Linked DNA regions of Labrenzia sp. VG12. The protein of the gene in region 2 interacts with the protein of the main gene of each other region in a pairwise test. Links are inferred from orthologs where the notes say so. Each region holds a gene or a part of one and is shown on either strand. Other genes may lie near its edges.

Evidence for each region.
Region 1: the proteins of ligA (region 2) and leuS interact in binary tests that used the Escherichia coli proteins (3 or more experiments, as listed by UniProt). The link is inferred for Labrenzia sp. VG12 from one-to-one orthologs.

What each region holds. Positions count from the first base shown.
Region 1 is NZ_CP022529.1:4,188,020-4,198,953, reverse strand. What follows is about bases 2,971-6,110. They hold leuS (leucine--tRNA ligase), read right to left. Parts: upstream 5,793-6,110; coding sequence 3,171-5,792; downstream 2,971-3,170. Other genes in these bases: CHH27_RS19490 (hypothetical protein), read right to left, coding at 6,000-6,110; CHH27_RS19500 (hypothetical protein), read right to left, coding at 2,971-3,184. Outside these bases: CHH27_RS19515 (ParA family protein), read left to right, coding at 1-279; CHH27_RS19510 (ParB/RepB/Spo0J family partition protein), read left to right, coding at 387-1,292; holA (DNA polymerase III subunit delta), read right to left, coding at 1,543-2,583; more of CHH27_RS19500, read right to left, coding at 2,606-2,970; more of CHH27_RS19490, read right to left, coding at 6,111-6,554; CHH27_RS19485 (YggS family pyridoxal phosphate-dependent enzyme), read left to right, coding at 6,946-7,617; CHH27_RS27740 (hypothetical protein), read left to right, coding at 8,055-8,285; CHH27_RS19475 (TrkH family potassium uptake protein), read right to left, coding at 8,408-9,847; TRAP transporter substrate-binding protein DctP, read left to right, coding at 10,076-10,934.
Region 2 is NZ_CP022529.1:2,421,007-2,431,725, forward strand. What follows is about bases 3,730-6,654. They hold ligA (NAD-dependent DNA ligase LigA), read right to left. Parts: upstream 6,308-6,654; coding sequence 4,151-6,307; downstream 3,730-4,150. Other genes in these bases: CHH27_RS11340 (methyl-accepting chemotaxis protein), read right to left, coding at 3,730-3,875; recN (DNA repair protein RecN), read right to left, coding at 6,316-6,654. Outside these bases: CHH27_RS11330 (ATP-dependent helicase), read right to left, coding at 1-979; more of CHH27_RS11340, read right to left, coding at 1,818-3,729; more of recN, read right to left, coding at 6,655-7,983; CHH27_RS11355 (outer membrane protein assembly factor BamD), read right to left, coding at 8,087-8,899; lpxC (UDP-3-O-acyl-N-acetylglucosamine deacetylase), read right to left, coding at 9,165-10,109; cell division protein FtsZ, read right to left, coding at 10,366-10,719. UniProt on the Escherichia coli protein: DNA ligase that catalyzes the formation of phosphodiester linkages between 5'-phosphoryl and 3'-hydroxyl groups in double-stranded DNA using NAD as a coenzyme and as the energy source for the reaction.

The DNA.
Region 1 (10,934 bases), 1.8 Mb from region 2 along the record:
AACGCGCTCAATGCCGAGCTCAGCATCCATGGTATCGTCCTGACCATGTATGACAGCCGCAACAATCTCTCCAGCCAGGTGGTTGCCGATGTTCGCGAGACCATGGGCGACGCGGTCTACGACACGATCATTCCGCGCAATGTGCGTATCTCGGAAGCGCCATCTTATGGCAAACCGGCTCTGCTTTATGATCTGAAATGTGCCGGCAGCCAGGCTTACCTGCGGCTGGCATCCGAGATCATCCAGCGTGAGCGGGAATTGCGCAAGGTTGCGGCCTGAGCAACGACGTTGGATTCGGGTCCGAACTGACATTTTGCGACCGTGACGGCTGGGCCACTCTCTGTCACGGTCTATCTTATTGAAATATAAAAAGAAAAAGGTGCGGCATGGCGGAAAAGGACGTCAAGAACAAACGTTTGGGACGGGGTCTGGCGGCCCTGATCGGAGATTCGGCACCTGAGGCTGCCGCGCCACCCGAAAAGATCGTTCGTGACAGCCGCAAGGTGCCGATCGAACACCTGGAGCCGAACCCGCGCAATCCGCGCAAGACCTTCACCGAGAAAGACCTTGCAGACCTTGCGGAATCCCTGAAGGCAAAGGGCATCGTACAGCCCATTCTGGTGCGTCCGGCGGCCGGCAAGCGGGATCGCTTCGAGATCATTGCAGGTGAGCGCCGCTGGCGGGCCGCGCAGCGGGCAGGACTGCACGAAGCACCGATCATCATTCGCGATGTCACCGATCAGGAAGCTCTCGAGCTTGCCATCATTGAAAACGTCCAGCGTGCGGACCTCAATCCGATCGAAGAGGCGATGGGCTACGAGCAGCTGACGGCTGAATTCAGCTACAGTCAGGGCGAACTGGCCAAGGTGATCGGCAAGAGCCGCAGCCATGTCGCCAACACCATGCGGCTTCTGAAGCTGCCCAACTCGGTCAAGGATTACCTGGCCGAAGGTCTGCTGACAGCAGGGCATGCAAGAGCCCTGATCACGGTCGACGATCCCGCCGCCCTTGCTGAGCTGATCGTCGAGAAGGGTCTGACCGTTCGTGATGCTGAAAAGATCTCCCAGGATCCGGATGCACTTGCGAAACTGAAGGGTGAAAAGCCTCCGGTCGCCAAGGCCGAGAAGGACGCCGACACCAAGTCTCTGGAAAAGCGCCTGACCGACTCCCTTGGCCTGAAGGTGACAGTCGGGCACAAGCCGGGCAAGGAAGCGGGCGATCTGAAGATCAAGTACACTTCGCTGGAACAGCTGGACGAGCTGTGCAAGAAACTGGGCGTCGAAACGCGGTAACTTGCTGTCGTAAAAGAGTTTTATGAGCCGGAGCCACTATGTGGTCTCCGGCTTTTGTTTGTTTGCCCTACTGCACAAACACCCAATGTCGTCATCCTGAGGAGGTGCGTAATACCGTCTCGAAGGATGGTCGCTTGTCAGGTGTATATGGAGACGACCCTTTGAAACGCGCGCAAACGCTCCTCGGGATGACGCTGGTGGGTGTGGTTGGCACAGAGAAGAAGAACGGAAATATCGCTCTTCAGGCAACCTAGCGCCGCTGGTTCCGCGCCCTCGCGACACGGCCGAGGGTCAGCAAGGCTTCAGACAGGACCGGAACGCCAAGGGCGTCGTTCAAGCGCGATACTCGAGTGGCTTCGCTCAGGATCTGCATGGCCCGTTCCAGATCCTTCAGCGCCCAGATCCGCAGCTGCAGAGAGAATTTCGGCTTTCGGGTGAAGAAGATCGGTGGACGCTGGCCATCGATGACGGCCTGGGCCGGTTTGCCCTGGTCCACATCGATTCGCATCCGATGCAAATGCTGGAAATGCTTGAGGGTCTGGTTGGCGATCACCGAAGCCTTGGAGCCGGCATCGGCCAAGCGTTCCAGGCCATGATCGAGCGTTGCGAGATCGCCGGTCGCCGCCGCGTCGATCAGTTCGGACATCTCGAAGGCCGAAGCGTCGCCGATGACGGCCTCGATGTCCTCACTCTCGATACGGCCCTTGTTGAGGGCGTAAAGACAGAGCTTTTTCAGTTCGCCGCGGCTGGCCATGCGGTCGCCGCCTAAAAGGCTGTGCAGGGCCGCGCGGGCTTCGCGTGTAATTGTAAGCCCGGCTTCCCGCGTTTCCTCGTCGATCAGCTGGTCGATGCCCCGGTCATTGTCGGCGTAGCAGGGCAGTGCGATGGCGCGCTTGTGGCCTTCGATGAGCTTGCGAAGGCCAACGCCCTTCTTGATATCGCCGGCTTCCAGAACAACCAGTGTCTGCCAGTCGTCCAGTTTCAGGACCGGGTCGACCGCCGGGGTCAGGTTCTTGCCGGACGCATCCTTGACCCAGACAATCCGGCGTCCGCCAAAGAGCGGAACGGTCAGGACTTCGTCGATCAACCGATTCGGATCCGAGCTGATTTCCGAGGCGTCGATCTTGATGAGATTGAAAGGATCGCTGTCGCCTTCGGAGGCCTTCGAGACCAGCTTGGTTGCCCGTTCCGAGACCAGGCCCGTGTCCGGTCCGAAGACAAGCACAACACCGCCGGCCTCGGGTGGATTGGCGATGAACCGGTCGATCTCCGCAGCTTTGAGAACGGTCACGCCGATCGGCTCCTGTCAGGGGTCAGGACTGGCTGGCGAAATAGCCGGCGACGCGGGCAGCAATGTCCTCGGCGACGGATTTAGCCACCCGTTCCTGCGCGTCCCGGTAAGCGCGCTTGTTGGCGAAACGCTGGTCGGAGAAGTCATAGGACGCGGACTTGAAGGCCCGGCCGGTCATCAGCGTCTCATTGGTGTTGATGTCGCTGAGAACAAAGGTGCTGTTCATGGTCGTGGTATAGGCGGACGGAACGTCGGCAAACCGCTCGACACCAACTTCCGCGCTGCTGACATCCATCAGCACCTTGAGCCGGTATTTTTTCGCAGGCGATCCCGCGCCGCGTTCAAACCGGTAGGTCAGCTCGTTGTAGAGAACCCGGGCGGCATCGTCATTGGCATACTGGCTGTTGATCGATTCCAGGTCGATGGCGGCCATTTCGGCAGCGACGGGAGACGGTGTAGACCCGAAATCGCCTGTGCTGGTGCCATAGAGCGGCTTGACCTGGCAGCCGCTCAGGGTCAGAGCGGCCACAACGCCGACGCAAAGGGCAAGACGCTGCGGCGCCTTGCTACCGGTTTTGAAGAGGTTGTCAAACAACGACATTCACGATCCTTTGCGGTACCACGATAAGTTTTTTCGGCGGATTTCCGCTCAGCGCCTTCTTGACGAAATCGAGCTCCAACGTAGCCGCTTCGACCTCCTCTTTGGAAGCCTCTTTTGCAATGGAGAGCTCGCCGCGTTTCTTGCCGTTGATCTGGATCGGATAGGTGATGGAATCCTCGACCAGCAACGCGGCATCCGCCACCGGCCAATCCGCTTCGGAGATCAGGTTGTCATGGCCAAGGGCAGACCAGCATTCCTCGGCCAGGTGCGGCATCATCGGAGCCATCATCTGAACCAGGAAGTCTGCCGCTTCACGCACGGCATATTCGGTGGCATCATCGCTGACACCTTCGTTGAAGACCTTGCTGATGGTGTTGACCAGCTCGTAGAGCCGGGCAACAGCCCGGTTGAAGCCGAGGCCTTCCAGATCGTTCGACACGGCTTCGAGGGTCTTGTGGCTGGCCCGGCGCAGATCCAGGGCCTTGCCAGCGCATTCCGGAGCCCGGCCGCCCCGCGGCTCGGTCTTTTCGGCAATGTCGCCGATCAGGCGCCAGACACGCTGCACAAAGCGCCAGGCACCTTGGACACCGTCTTCGGTCCAGATGACGTCGCGCTCAGGCGGGCTGTCGGACAGCATGAACCAGCGGGCCGTGTCGGCGCCGTATGTGTCGATGATGTCGGTCGGGTCGACGGTGTTTTTCTTCGACTTCGACATCTTCTCGATCGAGCCGATAGCGACGTCTTCGCCGGTTTCCAGCAAGGTCGCGCGGCGCTTGCCGTCAATATCCTCAATGCGGATATCGGCCGGAGCGACCCACCGGGCACCAGCGCCTTCGCCCACACGATAGGTTTCGTGGGTGACCATGCCCTGCGTGAACAGGCCCTTGAACGGTTCTTTCAGATCCAGCGAGCCAACCTTCTGCATTGCCCGCGTGAAGAAGCGGGAGTAGAGCAGGTGCAGGATCGCGTGTTCGATGCCGCCGATATACTGGTCGACCGGCAGCCAGCCGTTGGCGGCGTCCGGGTCGGTCGGCTGGTCGCAGTCCGGCGCGGTGAAGCGTGCGAAATACCAGGAACTGTCCACGAACGTGTCCATGGTGTCGGTTTCGCGTTTTGCCGGCTTGCCGCAATTCGGGCAGGTCGTGTCGCGCCAGGTCGGGTGGCGGTCGAGCGGATTGCCCGGCTTGTCGAAATTGATGTCGTCCGGCAGCTGGACCGGCAGGTTTTCATCCTTCTCCGGTACCACGCCGCAGCTCTCGCAGTGGATGACCGGGATCGGACAGCCCCAATAGCGCTGGCGCGAGATGCCCCAGTCGCGCAGGCGATAGTTCACCTGACGTTCGCCCTGCGGCGCGCCGTCGACCCTAAGACCTTCGAGCTTCCTGGCAATCGCCTCCTTGGCGTCCGGAATGGACAGGCCGTCCATGAAATCGGAATTGAAGATCGTGCCGTCATCCGTATAGGCCTCGGTGCCGACTTCAAACGTTGCCGCGTCGGCGTCCTTCGGCAGGACGACCGGCTTTACGGCCAGGCCGTATTTGCGGGCAAAGTCCAGGTCGCGCTGGTCATGGGCCGGACAGGCGAAGATGGCGCCGGTGCCGTAGTCCATCAGGATGAAGTTGGCGACATAGACCGGCAGCTCCAGCGAGGCGTCGAGCGGATGCTTGACGCGCAGACCGGTGTCGATACCCTTTTTCTCTGCTTTTTCAATGGCTTCTTCAGAGGTACCAACCCGGCGGCATTCTTCGATGAAGGCCTTCAGCTCCGGATTGTCTTCTGCCAGTTTCAGCGAGATCGGATGATCCGGAGACAGGCCCATGAAGGACGCGCCGAACAGCGTGTCCGGCCGGGTGGTAAAGATCTCCAGCGTCTTTTCGCCGGTCGGAGCAGTCTCCGTGAACTCAAAACGCACGCGCAGGCCTTCAGAGCGGCCGATCCAGTTTTTCTGCATCAGCCGGACCTTGTCCGGCCAGCGGTCGAGCGTGTCGATCGCGTCCAGCAGGTCTTCCGAATAATCGGAGATCTTGAAGAACCACTGGGTCAGTTCGCGCTGTTCGACCAGCGCACCGGAGCGCCAGCCGCGGCCGTCGATGACCTGCTCGTTGGCAAGCACCGTCATGTCGACCGGGTCCCAGTTGACCTTGGCGTTCTTGCGGTAGACGAGGCCGGCTTCCAGGAACTTCAGGAACAGGCGTTGTTGCTGTGTGTAGTAGCCGACATCGCAGGTGGCGAATTCCCGGCTCCAGTCCAGCGACAGGCCCATAATCTTGAGTTGGTCGCGCATGGTGGCGATGTTCTCATAGGTCCAGTCCTTGGGATGGACCTTGTTCTGCATCGCCGCGTTTTCCGCCGGCATGCCGAAGGCGTCCCAGCCCATCGGGTGCAGAACATTGAAGCCCTTTGCACGCTTGTACCGGGCGACGACGTCGCCCATGGCGTAGTTGCGCACATGGCCCATGTGAATGCGGCCGGACGGATAGGGAAACATTTCAAGGACGTAATACTTGTCGCGCGGGTCGTCATTATGAGTGACGAAGACGTCCTTGTCGTTCCAGATCTTCTGCCAGCGCGCTTCCACTTCGCGCGCGTTATACCGTTCCGTTGCCATCAAATGTGCCGTTTGTTCTTGCCGCCGGACCCGGCGGATTGTCTGAATGATTGACTGCCGGACTGTCACCAGAAATAGGGGCCGGGGTCAACATGTGAGAGACGATTGATCTTGCAAGAGCCTGTTTATGTCGCAATGCCGCATTCGTAAAGCTGTCGAAAGGCAAGAACCGACGGTTTTGTTGACGGAATCTGCTTCACTCAACGCTCACCGAACGGCAGGCCCGGTGTCTGTTTGCGAAAGCAGGGCTGCACCCTTGTCCCAGATCTCTGCCATAAGGGCACCGTCAGGGTGGGTTTTGCTGAACAGGATGAATAGTTCGACGCTTCGCAGCGGCTCGGACATGCCGATCAAGGCGGCGCTGTCCTCCAGGACTGACCGGCTGTAGACCTGCCCCACCACGTCGTTTTCGATGTAAAGATCTGCTCTGCCATAGAGCAGCATGGTCCAGGCCTCCTTCTCTGTGGCGACAGCCTGAAAGGAGACACCGGCTTTCTCAAGCGGTTCCTGGTACCAGTAGTCCGCAATTCCGACCACTGTGAGGTTCTGCTCGCGAATGTCGTCAAAGCTGAGTGTGGCCAAACCGTCCGGAAATTTGTCTTTCCTGTAGAAATAGACGTCATCCACCTGGTCGACCGGGATCTCGGGATAGAAATAGTCCGTGGTGCGTGCCTCCACAAAGGACCATGAGAAGGTGGCCGGCAAACTGCCGTTTTTGGTCAGTTCCAGAGATCGTCGCCAGGGCAAGAACTCAAATGCCACGGTGTGACCCTGGGATTGGAAGACGTCCGACACCCGTTTCGAATGCAGCCCGAAATCAGGCGCGTCAGCTGAGATGAAAGGTGGCCACTCGCCAATGGCAAAGGTGAAGCTTTCACCACGTACTGGTGAAATACTCAGGAATAAAGCGAATGCCAAAAAGCAGGATGATAAACCGCCGCGGCTCATCTTCTAGCCCTCATCACAGATGATGCCGAGTAAAGAAGTTTACCAGAAAACACTAGAAAAAGATGAAGGGAATTGAATACGCAGGAGGGCTCTCCTGTCGCGACATGCGGCACATTGGATTGGTTCGGGGGAGCGAAGCGACTTGAGATCGGAAGGCCAACCGGCTTAAGAGAGGGACGTGCCCGTTCAAGCGAAAGACCCTTTGATGACCAGCGCCGCAGACCGACTTGCCTCCGTCCAGTCCGATATTCGGGCAGCCGAAGCCGAATTTGGCCGGAAAGAGGAATCCGTCACCCTGATTGCGGTTTCGAAAACGTTCGAGGCGGACGACATCCGGCCCGTTCTTGATGCGGGTCAGAAGGTTTTCGGCGAAAACCGCGTGCAGGAGGCAATGGGCAAGTGGCCCGGCTTGCGGGGCGACTATGCCGGTATTGAATTGCATCTGATTGGCCCGTTGCAGTCGAACAAGGCAAAAGAGGCCGTTCAGACCTTTGATGTGATCCACACGGTTGACCGGCCCAAAATCGCCAGGGCCCTGAAGAGCGAGATGGACAGACAGGACCGGCAATTGCCCTGTTTCATTCAGGTAAATACCGGCGAAGAACCGCAGAAGGCAGGCATTCCGCCCAGGGAAGTCGATGCTTTCATCAGCCAATGCCGGGACGAAATTGGCCTGAGCATCATCGGCCTGATGTGCATTCCACCGGTGGACGAGGCGCCAGGAGAGCATTTTGCGCTCCTGGAAAAGATCGCCGACCGCAACGGACTGGCTCAGCTCTCCATGGGCATGTCGGCCGACTATCCGGTTGCCGTCGGTTTTGGAGCCACCCACGTCCGGGTTGGTTCAGCAATTTTCGGGGCGCGCGATTACACCTGAGCGGTGCGTCCGTTCACTTCAGACTGATCCTGGTTCAGAGCCGAGCGCCGGACGGCGAGGGCTGATTCAAGGCGGGCAATGGCAGGGGCGTTTGCAACCTGGCAGACGCGCAATGCTGGCAATTCATTTTTATCAACAGTTACAACTGGTTAGGAAAACGGAAAAATTTTTGCAGCCCCAGAACTGCCTGAAATCGTCAAAAATGACAGGAATTTGACCGACCTGGGGCTGATCGTAATAGTCAGACACAACAATGCCCCTAAGGAACCCAAGAGCGGCCCTTTGAGGGTCCTGATCGCTTTGCACAGTCCGTGCCGTTCCGGTTCGGCGGGTCGCAGGGGCCCGGTGGATCGACGGAACAACGGGCCGATCCGCCGCATCGCGGCGGCTCAAGTGGGAACGGTCCGGCAATGACCCAAACAATTGGAGGTCACATCATGTCCAAACGTCTTACGGCTGCTCTTCTTATCGGCGCCTTCGCAGCGTCTTCCGCAGCATATGCCCAGGGCATGTCCTTTCAGGCGGTCGACAGCGACCAGGACGGCTTCGTGAGCTTTGAAGAGATCACCGCCGCGGTCCCGACCATGTCGGAAGATCTGTTCAAGGCAGCCGATGCCAACCAGGACAACCTCCTGGATCCGGAAGAGTTTGCGACCGTTCAGCCGTAACAACGGGCATCGGGCAGTACCCCCCTTGAGCCGTCTCGGCGGCTCGAATGCCCGATGTGAACGGAAGCATGAGAACCACCGTCGGAGGTCACGCCGGCGGTGGTTTTCTTTTTTTGATGGCCTCAGTCGCACCAGAAGTCGGGCGTCAGCAGCAGGATGCCGCCGAGAATTTCAAGCCGGCCGAGGATCATTTCGATCGCCAGCACCCATTTGGCGGCATCGGGCAGGGTCTGGAACGTGCCCGAGGGGCCAATCGTGTCGCCGACGCCCGGGCCAACATTGGCAAGCGCCGTGATCGAGGCACTCAACGATGTTTCGAGATCCAGACCAAGCGCCAGGTAGATCATCGAAAAGCCGGCGAAGGCGGCGGCATAGACCACCGCAAACACAAATACGCCTTCCAGAACGGGATTGGAGACCGCCCGGCCCTGGTATGTCGTCTCGACAACCCGGCGCGGACGGACCATGCGTTTCAGGAGCCCGCGAAAGTGGCTGAGCAGAATGGCGATGCGGAACATCTTGAAGCCGCCGGAGGTCGATCCGGCACAACCTCCGAAAAAGGTCAGCATGAAGAAGATCGCGATCACGGCCGGCCCGAATTGCAGATAATCGTTGGCGGCGTAACCGGTGGTCGAAATCACCGAGGCGACGTTGAACACCGCCAGCGTGAACATGTGAAACGGCGTGTCATGAACGATGTAACGTTCAAAGTAGAAGACGCTGAAGGCGGCCACGAGAACGATTGAGAGCAACAGGACAATCTGAACGTCAAGGCTCACGCGGCGACGCTCGATGCTGCGGATGAGATAGAGAAAGGGAACGCTTGAGGTGAGCATGAACAGGATGGCCACCCAATAGACCGTTACCCCCGGAAACTGGCCGAAGGACTGATCCGAGGTTGAAAATCCGCCGGTCGAGACCGTGGTCATGGCGTGAATGATCGCCTCGAACAACGTCATTCCGCAGAGAAGATAAAGTGCAGCGCAGATCAGGTTGAGGCCACCATAAAGCCCGAGCAGCCTAAAGAGGAAGGGGCTGACATGGCCATAGGGCTTGTGTGTGGTTTCAGAGGTCTCCAGCGCAAAGAGCTGGCTGCCGCCAACCCTCAGACCCGGCAGGAGCCAGACGCCGATCGCGATGACGCCGATGCCGCCAACCCATTGCAGCAAGGCGCGCCACAACAGGATACCGGGAGGCATCTGGTCAAGCCCGGTCAGGACCGTTGAACCTGTCGTGGTCAGACCGGAAGCCGTTTCAAAAAACGCGTCGGTGAAACTGATATTCAGTTCGCTGGCGTAAAGCGGCACAGCGCCTGCCAGGGAAAACACGAACCAGGCAGCGTTTACGAAAATGATGGCTTCGCGAAAGTTGCCTGGTGGCCTGTGGCCGTGAAAGGCGAAGGTCGTCAGCACGCCCGCGGTGGACAGGACCAACGCGGAGATCAGGAAGATCTGCCAATCCGGATTTCTCGCAAAGATATCGGCAATGGCAGGCAGGATCATCAGCAGCGAGATCAGGATGAGCAGGCGTCCGATTGGCAGCGCAATGGCACGAAAATTCATCTGGCGATCGTCCGAAACGGACTGCCGGAAGGCGGCAGGCGATAGCTGAAACTCCTGTTGTTATCTGCCTGTGCAGTGCAAAAAGCAAGGATTGCGACCGTGGCGGGGGGCAGGTGCGAAGCCTCGAACGGGCCATGATTGAGAAAATATCAAATATCCCTAGCTGTGATCTATGTTGACCCTCTGGTTGCCGTTTGCCAGACTGCTCGCATTCTAAGGGAGGACATCATGAAAGTATTTTCCTGGGCGCTTGGCGCTGCCCTGGCTGTCGGCCTGACGGCAGGTTCCGCACTGGCCGCAGACACGACTTTGCGCATTTCACTGCAATTGCCGCTGACCAGCCATCTCGGTCAGAACCTCCAGCTGTTCAAGGAAGAGGTGGAGAAAAACTCAAATGGCGAGATCGCCGTCGAGATTTACGATTCCGCCCAGCTCTACAAGGACAAGGAAGTGCCGGCGGCGGTCGGTTCCGGTTCGATCGAAATGGGCGTTGCCTCTCTGACACGGTATGTGGGCGATGTCCCGGCCGTGGACATCTTCTATCAGCCGTTCCTGTTCGATACGGAAGAAAAGGTTCGGGCAGCCGTGGCGCCCGGTTCGCCTGTGCGCGGACCGCTCGACGAGGCCATCAAGGACACCGGGTCGACCGTTCTGTGGTGGCAGGCCTATGGCGGCGCGATCATGTTGTCGAACGGTGCGCCGGTGAAGACGCCGGAGGACATGAAAGGCAAGAAGGTGCGTGTGTTCGGCAAGACGCTCGGTGATTTCGTGACCGCTGCCGGCGGCGCGCCGACACTGATTTCCGGGTCCGAACAGTATCTCGCCTATCAGCGCGGCACGGTCGATATCGGCATGACCGGCGTCTCCGGCGTGAAATCGCGCAAGCTCTGGGATGTGATGGATACCATTACCGTCACCAACAATGCTGATATCGAGTTCATCGTGGTGGTCAACACGGATTTCTGGAACGGCCTGTCCGATGCGCACAAGGCCATTATCGAAGCCGCGGCCCTGAAAGCGGAAGCCGATGTCAGGGATCGCATGTCCCAGATCGAAGCCGATGCCTATGCGGCCGCGGAAGAAAACG
Region 2 (10,719 bases):
GGATCACTTCCGCACCCTTGAAATCGTGTTCGAAACGCAGGATGTTGTCGACCTCCGCCCCGCGCCAGCCATAGATCGACTGGTCGTCATCGCCAACACAGCAGACATTCGGGTTGCCCTGGGCAAGCAGGCGCAGCCAGAGATACTGGGCAATGTTGGTGTCCTGGTATTCGTCGACCAGCATGTAGCGGAAGCGGCGCTGGTATTCCTTCAGGACATCCGGCTGGGTCTTGAACAGCGTGATCACATGCAGGAGCAGATCACCGAAATCGGCCGCGTTCAGGATCGACAGGCGTTCCTGGTACTCTTCATAGAGCCTGCGGCCCTTGCCATTGGCGAAGGCCCGCGCCTCCCCCTCCGGAATATCCTTTGGCCCAAGCGCACGGTTTTTCCAGCCGTCGAGCATGCCGGCGAAGGCCTTGGCCGTCCAGCGCTTGTCATCCAGCCCCTCGGCCTGGATGATCTGCTTGATCAGGCGGATCTGGTCGTCCGTATCGAGGATCGAGAAGGATGACTTCAATCCGACCAGCTCGGCGTGCTTGCGCAGGATCTTGACGCAGATCGAGTGGAACGTGCCGAGCCAGGCCATGCCCTCGACATTGCCGCCGACAAAACCGGCAATGCGCTCCTTCATCTCGCGCGCGGCCTTGTTGGTGAAGGTCACCGCCAGGATCTCGGACGGCCGGGCCAGTCCGGTTGCCAGGATATGGGCAATGCGGGTGGTCAGAACGCGGGTCTTGCCCGTGCCGGCACCGGCCAGAACCAGAACGGGGCCTTCCGTGGTTTCCACCGCCAGCCGCTGTTCGGGGTTCAGGCCGGTGAGATAGTCCGGCACCCGCCGGGCCGCCATCGCCCGCGCGGCAATCCCGCCTTCCGGCCGTGCGGGCACGGGCGCGGGTTCGGCTTTCGTGCCGATCGGCTGAAAGGGATCGTCAAATGGATCGTCAAATGGATCGTCGTACCCGTCCGGGTCGGTCATGATGTACTGGTCCGGTGTTCTCAAGCGCTCTTGATGGAGAACAATATAGCAACAAAGCGGCGCTGGCGAGGCTGAACCGAAGGATTTGGTGGGGACAAGATGGCGGCGGACAGGCTCTCGGTTTTCTTGGCCTGCCATCGCAAATGCGCTGCCAGGCTCTGCGACTGGTGCCCTGCATCCCGCCAAACGGAAACCATCGCCTTGATAAGCAGATTGGCGAGGCCAAGGCTGGGAACCAGTGAATACAGACGCCCGCAGCTCCAGCCACCACAGGGGCTACTGGGTCCCGGATCTCCGCTCCGCGGCGTCCGGGATGACAAGCGAGAGGCAGCGGCTCAGGAAAGAGGCAGCAACAAGTCCATCGACATCCTGTCGATTGTCATCCCGGATTGGCAAAGCCAGGACCGGGAGCCAGTAAACACAAACGCCCGTAGCTCCAGCCACCACAGGGGCGACTGGATCCCGGATCTCCGCTCCGCTGCGTCCCGGATGACATCGGAGAGGCAACGGCGCAGGAAAGAAGCAGCAACTAGCCCATCGACAACCTGTCGATTGTCATCCCGGATTGGCAAAGCCAGGACCGGGAGCCAGTAAACGCGAACGCCTGCGGCTTCAGCCTCCACAGGGGCAACTGGATCCCGGATCTCCGCCGTGTTCCGTCCTGGACGGCAAAGGAGGGGTTGATTGATGACGCGGTCCTGCCGCGAAGAACGAACCTGGAGGAACCCGGTCAACGCGAGGCCATGCGGGTCCTGCGTCCCTTTCGGCGCAGACCGGCTTCAATTTCCCCTGAAGCGGCAATCGATGTGATTGTGCTGTCTGGCGCGCACCAATGGCCTCAGGCCGCTTCTTCGTCCCGAACCTCGTTGAGGAACTGGTCCACTGCCCGGGAAAGGTTCGTCGCCACTTCGCCGAGCTGTTCGGCAGACTGGCTCATGACTTCCGACTTCTGCCGGGTCTGGTCGATGGAACCGGACACCCCGGCCACATTGGACGCTGCCGATGTGGCCCCGTCAGACGCCAGCGTGATGCTCTGCGTGATTTCTCCAGTTGCGGCATTCTGCTCGTCGACCGAAACCGAGATGGTCTCACTGACAGAGCGAACCTCCTCGATACGCTCCACGATCGAGCGGATTGCGGTCACCGACTTCTGGGTCGAACTCTGGACACCGGAAATCTGCGACGCGATCTCGTCGGTCGCCTTGGCAGTCTGGGTCGACAACTCCTTGACTTCGGCCGCCACGACCGCAAAGCCCTTGCCGGCCTCACCGGCCCGCGCCGCCTCGATGGTGGCATTCAGAGCCAGAAGATTGGTCTGTTCGGCAATGGCGCGGATGATTTCGACGACCTCGCCGATCTTGTCGGCCGTTTCCGCCAGGATCGATATGTCCTTGTCGGCAGCGACAGCGGTTTCGGCCGCGGCAGCGGAAATCTCGGTCGCCGTGATTGCCTGGCGGGCGATTTCACCAATGGAGGCCGACAACTCCGCCGCCGCCGAAGCAACCGTCTGAACGTTGGTGGTCGCCTCTTCCGTTGCCGCATTGGCCGCGCGCGCACTCTCGTCGGCATGCATGGCAATCGTGACCATCTCGCCGGCGCCGGCGCGCATGTCTTCGGTTTCGCTGCTCAACTGCTCCTGGACCGTCTTGACGGACGTCTGGAAATGTTCAATTGCACTTTCGAGCTGCGCCGCGCGTTTGCGGCGTTGCGCCCGCCCGATTTCGGCTTCCTCTTCCAGCTCTTTCTGACGGATCAGGTTGGCCCGAAACACTTCCGCCGCACGGGCAATGTCACCGATCTCGTCAGGACGATCCGTATCCGTCACATCGACCGTGAGATCCCCTTCGGCCAGACCGGAGATGGAATCGCGCTGACGCCCGAGAGTGCGGGTAATGGAAAGCACCTGCCAACCGACAAGCGCCATGGTCAACAACGTAAACCCGATTGCAATCACGGTCAGCCAGAAGATTTGCGTGTTCAGGTTTGCCGTATCCAGATCGGCAGCGGCTTCGGCCCGGTGGATAAACTCGTCTGAGACCTGTTTCATCAGGTCAAGACGCTTGGTCGCCTGGGCGAACCAGGCCGCACCTTCAATGCCCTGCGCGTCCTTGGTCTGGGGCAGTTCCTGGATCACATACCGCCAGGCAAGCGCCTTGTCGACGTCCGGCCCGCTGACCGTATCGGCATAGAGCTTTTTCTGGTCGGGCTTTGCCACGGAGGCGAACTCCTTCAGAAAAGCATTCTCGCCGCCATAGTGAACGATCACGTTCTTGAAGGTTGCCGGGTTCACTTCACCCGTCTTATTGAACTCCTTGAGGAGCGCCGCGCCGTTGGCGCGTTCCAGTCCCCCGGATTCCATCGCTTCGACAATGGTGAGATAGGGCAGAAGCTCCGAGGTGATTTCCTGTGACGGGCTTGCTTCCGTCGTCACACCGATCACATGGATCAACTCTTGAATTTCGTGGCTGTATCCCTTGACCACTTCAGCGGTGCTGATCTGTTTCGCGTCAACGGCGCTGCGGAGCTTGTCCGTCTTGTGGACCTCCTCAGCGACATGCTGCAGGTCCTTCAGCAGTGCCTCGTCATTAAGATCGAGCGACGCAAGATGCTCGTCAAAGATCTTGAGGGCCGCGTCTGCCTTCGGACGCTGTTTGGCAAGGTTGGATGCGATGGCAGGGTCATAATCCGACTTGATCAGACTGACACTCATGCCGCGTTCTTTTTGCAGCTCGTGCACCAGATTGCCCGCGTCTTCCGCGATCCGGGTCAACGGCTTCATGAATTCATGATGCGACCGCTCGATCACCTTTTCCATGACACTCAGTGTGGCAAAACCAATGACCGCCAGCATCGGCACGCCCGCCAACACGGCAATCTGCAATCTGATGCGTTTCATTTCCGCAGCCCCTCCAGACCGAAACCAATTTCGATCAAACTGAATCGACCGCGTTACCTCTTACTTAACGGAAGCGGGAAATTTGACATTTTGCGACACTAAAACAGCTCCATGTCAAAAGAATCAATTATAGGTGGTAAAGTTAAATCCAGATGAGACTGTCATTTTTGACAATAGCAACCCCGGAAATGTTTCGGAAAAATCACATTGATTATCAACGTTATCGAACAAATCAGATTCGACCTGCGTAGATTTTTGCCTGTTCTGATCCCGTATCACGCCCCAACCAGCTCGAACCAGTCGTCCTCGGAGATCACCTCGATGTCCAGCTCCTGAGCCTTTTTCAGCTTGGAGCCGGCGCCCGGACCGGCGACGACGAGATCGGTCTTCTTTGAAACGGACCCGGAGGTTTTGGCGCCGAAACGTTCGGCCATGGCCTTGGCCTCGTCCCGGGTCATGCGTTCCAGGGACCCGGTGAACACCACTGTCTTGCCGGCAACCGGAGACCCGCTGGCATCGATTTTTTCCGGGTCCTTCGGACTGACTTCTGCCAGCAATGCGTCAAGCTGGGCGCGATTGTGCTGCTCGGCAAAGAACTCGACCAGCGCGTCGGCAACGATGTGTCCGATACCGTCAATGTCGTTCAGTTCCGCAAAGGCCTCGCCTGCCGGATCATGGGCGGCCTGCATGGCCTGGTAGAACGCCGCCCAGGAGCCGTAGGCGCGGGCGAGCAGTTTGGCATTGCCTTCGCCGACATGACGGATACCAAGGGCAAAGATGAACCGGTGCAGATCGATATCGCGGCGAGCATTGATCGCCTCGAACAGGTTCCTGGCCGAGACCGCGCCCCAGCCTTCCCGGTTGCGCAGCTTGGTCAGCGAGCGCTTGTCGCGCTCTTCCAGCGTGAAGATGTCCGCCGGCGCCATGACCATGCCGTCCTGATAGAAGGCATCGACCTGCTTGTCGCCGAAGCCTTCAATGTCGAAAGCGTTGCGGGAAACAAAATGCTTGAGCTTCTCGGTCGCCTGGGCCGGGCAGATCAGCCCCCCGGTGCAGCGGCGAACCGCGTCGACCCGGCCGGTCTTCTCATTCTCTTCGCGCACCGCATGACTGCCGCAGGCGGGACAGACGGTCGGAAATTCGAAAGGCTGTGCACCTTCGGAGCGCTTGTCCAGATCGATATCGACGATCTGCGGGATGACATCCCCTGCCCGCTGGATCTTGACCGTGTCGCCAATGCGCAGGTCCTTGCCCTCGCGGATCGGCTCGCCGTCCTGGCCGATGCCCTTGATGTAATCCTCGTTGTGGAGCGTCGCATTGGAAACGACAACGCCGCCGACCGTGATCGGCTCCAGCTTGGCAACCGGCGTCAGGGCGCCCGTGCGGCCAACCTGGATCTCGATGTCGTTGAGCACGGTGAAGGCCTGCTCGGCCGGGAACTTGTGCGCAATCGCCCAGCGAGGTGAACGGGACACGAAGCCGAGCCGTTCCTGCAGGTCCAGCCGGTCGACCTTGTAGACAACACCGTCAATGTCGTAATCGAGCTGCGCGCGGCTTTCCTCGATGCCGTGATAGACACCAAGCAGCTCCTCAACCGTCTCGCAGCGTTTCATCAGCGGGTTGATCTGAAACCCCCAGGCCCGCATCTGCTCGACCATGTCGAACTGGGTGCCGGCGGGCATGGCGCTCATCTCGCCCCAGGCATAGGCAAAGAAACGCAGGGGTCTTGAGGCGGTGATTTCCGATTTCAGCTGACGCAGGGAGCCCGCCGCCGCATTGCGCGGATTGGCAAAGACCTTGCCGCCATTGGCCTCCATGCGGGCGTTGAGCGCCTGGAAGTCCTTGTGCGCCATGTAGACTTCACCGCGCAGCTCGACGACCTCAGGCACGTTGCCGGACAGCGTTTCCGGGATGTCCTTGATGGTCCGGGCGTTGGCGGTGACGTTTTCACCTGTGGTGCCGTCGCCACGCGTGGCGGCATAAACGAGCTGACCGTTTTCATAGCGCAGGGACAGGGACAGGCCGTCGATCTTCGGCTCTGCGGTTACCGCCAGAACGCCCTGGAGCGGATCGAATTTCAGGAAGCGGCGCACCCGGCCGACAAAGTCCTGGACGTCTTCGTCGCTGAAGGCATTGTCCAGAGACAGCATCGGCACCCGGTGGGTGATCTTGCCGAAACCGGACGCCGGCGCTGCGCCGACATTCGCGGACGGCCCATCGGCCAGGACCAGATCGGGAAACCGCGCCTCAATCTCTTTGTTGCGACGGCGCAGGGCGTCGTAGTCGGCATCGGAGATGATCGGGGCATCTTCCTGGTGGTAGCGCCGGTCGTGTTCGGCGATTTCAGCCGCCAGACGCTGTAACTCTGCCTTGGCTTCCGCTTCGCTCAAGATGCCGACGTCCTTGCCGGACGTGGTGCTGTTGTCGCTCATCCCGGCTCTCACTCTGCTGCCGTCAAAAGTCTGCGGGCTGCCGCCCGCGCCTCTTCGGTGATCACGCTGCCGGCCAGCATGCGGGCAATTTCCTCGCTGCGGTGATCGTCACCGATGCGCTGCACACGGGTCGCCACCCGGTCCTTCTTCAAGGCTTCCTTGGCGATCAGGAAATGACCTTCCGCGCGCGCCGCGACCTGCGGCGCATGGGTGACGGTCAGGACCTGGACACTGCCAGCCAGACGGGCGAGCCGCAGGCCGATTGCCTCTGCAACGGCGCCGCCGACCCCTGTGTCGATTTCGTCAAAGACCAGCGTCGGCGCCGAGCCCTTGTCGGCCAGCGAGACTTTCAGGGCCAGCAGGAACCTCGACAATTCCCCGCCCGAAGCAACCTTCATCATCGGGCCCGGCTTCGTGCCCGGGTTGGTCTGGACGTGGAACTCCAGCTGATCGATACCGCTGCGGCCGCGGTTTTCGGGATCGCTGACAAATTCGACGATGAATTTCGCGCGTTCCAGTTTGAGGTCCGGCAACTCGACTTCCACGGCCTTTTCCAGTGCCTTGGCAGCCTTGCGGCGCTTGTCTGACAGTTTCGCGGCCTTCTTGTCGTAATCCGCCCGCGCCTGGCCTGCCGCGGTGATCAATGCAGCCAGCTTGTCCTCGCCGGCGTCCAGATCGGACAGATCCGTCGACATCCGCTCGCACAGGCCGGCCAGCTCTTCGACGGGAACGGAGTATTTGCGGGAGGCAGCGCGCAGTGCGAACAGGCGTTCCTCGACATTTTCCAGTTCTCTTGGATCGAACTCGGTTTCGCGTAGAGCCGTTTCCAGGCCGCCACGTGTTTCTTCCAGCTGATCCAGTGCCTCCGCCAGGTGCCGGACCGGTGCGCCAAGAAGATGCGGCACCTGATCCGCCTTGCGCTCCAGCCGGCGCAGCAGGCTGGCAAGTTCCGGAATGGGGGATGCCGTGCCGTTGAGCGTTTCGAATGCCTCGTTGAGGTCACCGGCGATCTTTTCCACCGCCATCATGTCGGTGCGGCGGGCGGCGAGCTGTTCCTCTTCGCCCTGTTCGGGCTTCAGCTGGCGGAGTTCATCGACGGAGGCGCGCAGATAGTCGGCTTCGTTGCGGGCCGCTTCGATCCGTTTTTCGTGATCGGTCACTGCCTTTTCGGCCGCCTTGAAAGCGGAATAGGCGGACGCGACCGCGTCCGCTTCCCCGGTCAGCCCGCCAAAGACATCGATCAGCGCACGATGGCTTTCCGGATCCACGAGGGCGCGGTCATCATGCTGGCCATGGATTTCGACCAGGAGACTGCCCGCCTGGCGCAGCAGGCCGGCGCTGACCGGCTGGTCATTGACAAACGCCCGGGTGCGGCCATCCGCGGTTTGAATACGGCGCAGAATGACGTCGCCGTCGTCGTCGACATCATTTTCCTTCAGAAATCCCCGCACGGGATGCCCGGCGGGAACATCAAAGACGGCGGTGACTTGCCCCTGGGCCTCGCCATGGCGCACGAGATCCGCATCACCGCGCGCGCCAAGCGCGAGGGACAGGGAATCGAGAAGAATGGACTTGCCCGCACCGGTCTCGCCGGTCAGGACCGACATTCCGGCCGTAAAATCGAGATCAAGACGGTCAATCAGAACGATGTCACGAATAGACAGCGTGACCAGCATAAAGGTCGCTCCATAAAGTTCGGCGCGGCCCACCATATAGGAGGACCGCGCCGTCTTGAAAGAGCCTGTTAGGGCATTTCAACCTGATTATCGACGCACCGCATCAAATACTGCGGAAAGCACGGCTGATCCAGCTGCCGGCGTCTTCGCTCGGTGAATAACCACCCTTGTTCAACAGCGAAAAGGCGTCCTTGTACCATTGGCTGTCCGGATAGTTGTGCCCCAGGACCGCAGCGGCGGTTTGGGCCTCATTGACGACACCAAGGGCGTAGTAGGCTTCGGTCAGGCGGAACAGCGCCTCTTCGACATGACGCGTGGTCTGATAGTCGACGACAACGGTCTTGAAGCGATTGATGCCGGCAATGTAGTTGCGCTTTTTAAGGTAGAACCGGCCGACCTGCATTTCCTTGCCGCCGAGCTGGTCCTTGACGATGCGCAGTTTCTTTTCGGCGTCCGGAACATATTCAGACTCAGGGTAACGCTGGATCAGTTCGGAATAGGCGGACGCCGCCTTGCGGGTCACGGCCTGGTCGCGCGTGATGTCGGGCATCTGCCGGAAGAAGCTCTGGCCGGCGAGATAGAGCATATAAGCCGAATCCTCGTCACCCGGATAAAGCGTCACGAACCGGCGCGCCGCGGTCACCGTTTCGGTGTATTTGCCACGCGAATAGTTCAGGAAGGCAAGGTTGACCAGGGACTTCTTGGAATACTCGGAATAGGGATAGAGCTTGTCCAGCTCTTCGAATTTTTCGGTCGAGTCGCGCAGCTTGCCCTGCGCACGCAGCGCCAGCCCCTCATTGAACAGCACTTCGGGCGGCGTGTCATTGAGCGCGAGCTCATCCAGATCGTCCTTGCCCCCACAGGCGGCAAGCGCAATCGGTGCCGCCAGGACGACCATTCTGAGAAAAATCTTCATACGGTTGGTTCTGCCCAAATCAGAACCAGTCTCAATTCCGTTCACGCCTATGCTCCCGGACCGCCCGGCCCCACAGACCACCCATTATGCAGGCAGTCTTCCTATTTTGTTCGACAGGAGTGTTTAGCGGACTTTACCTGCCCCCGTCACGTCCTGATCGGCGATGTGACGCTTTTTTTGAGCAATTTTATGGCAATAGCGCCAAAAAGCGCCGCATTCCGCACAAATGAAAACGGCCGCTGAAAACAGCAGCCGTGAATTGACCTCAGGAAACGTCGGGGCCGAACACCGCAGCGGCGGCAATCCCGCCCTTGTCGACCTGTCCGACCTGCCGGAATGCAGGTGCCTCGACAATCTCGAACGCGCTCGGATCCTCGAACAGCTTGACCAGGATGGCATGGTTCATCTTGTGCCCGCCCTTGTAGGACCGGTAAAGGCCAAGGATCGGAAGCCCGGCCAGCGCCAGGTCACCAACGGCATCGAGAGCCTTGTGACGGGCGAACTCGTCCGGCCAGCGGGTGCCTTCCGGGTTCAGAACCTTGTCGTCTGCGATGGCAACGGAATTCTCAAGCGACGAGCCAAGCGCGAAACCCATTTTCCAGAGCTGCTCAACGTCCTTCACATAACCGAAGGTGCGCGCCCGGGAGAGATCATCACGAAACACGTCCGGCGTGATGTCGTCGACGAATTGCTGCTTGCCGATCAGCGGCGTGTCAAAATCGATCGTGATGTCGAACCTGGTGCCGTCATGCGGGTGCAATTCACACCAGGCGCTGCCATTGTCGACACGCACGGTCTTGTTGACCTTCAGATAACGACGGCCGCGATCCAGTTTCTTCAGGCCGACCTGCTCGATTGCCTCGACAAAGACCGAGCTGCTGCCGTCCATGATCGGCATTTCAGGACCGTCGATCTCGACGATCAGATTGTCGATGCCCATGCCGAAGAGCGCGGCCATGAGATGTTCGACAGTCGAAACCCCATCCTTGGACGGATCGCCTAGAACGGTGCAAAGTGCGGTCTGCGTGACCTTGTCCCAACGGGCCGGAATTTCGCAGGCATTGTCCTGGTCGGTCCGGGTGAACACAATCCCCACACCAGCTTCGGCAGGTACCAGAGTGATCGACGCCGGCTTGCCGGAATGAACGCCAATACCAGTCAGGGTCACCTGATCGGCAAGCGTCGTCTGTCGGTCAACATAAGTGGTCATGAAACCCTGCCCTTCCAAATGTGGTCGCAAATGTCCGGGATTTGCTCCTGCGGAGTTACGGACTTTTAACGATCCCACGGTGGTTGGGAAGATAGTCCCGTTCTGCTGCAGAGCGAAATAAAGCTTTATTACGGTTTGTAACGATCCACAGGCAGGCAAATAACTGAAAAATATGGGAAATTTCGTTCCGTTACGGAAACAGCCCGAAGCGTGAGCTTCGGGCTGTTGCGATCAGGGAAGAAGATCGCGTGTCGAATCAGTTGGCCTGCCGGCGCAGGAATGCCGGGATTTCCAACTGTTCGTCTTCGCTGGCTGCGAGCGGCTTGGGAGCAGCCCGGCCGGTGTTGTCGAGCTGGCCGGTCGCGCCCTGTGCAGCGGGGCGTTGCTGCGGTGCACGCGGTGCCGGCTGCTGCATTTGCGGAGCCTGACGGGCCACCGGTGCCGGTGCCTCATGCTCGTCTTCGTCTTCTTCGCGGCGCCCAAGGCCGCTTGCGAGACGGCGCAGCAGTCCCATCGGACGACGGTCCTCCTCGTCATGCTCGGCAAAGGATTCGGCCTGCTGCGGTTGCGCAGGCGTGGCTGCCGGTTGCTGAGCAGCCTGCGGCTGGGC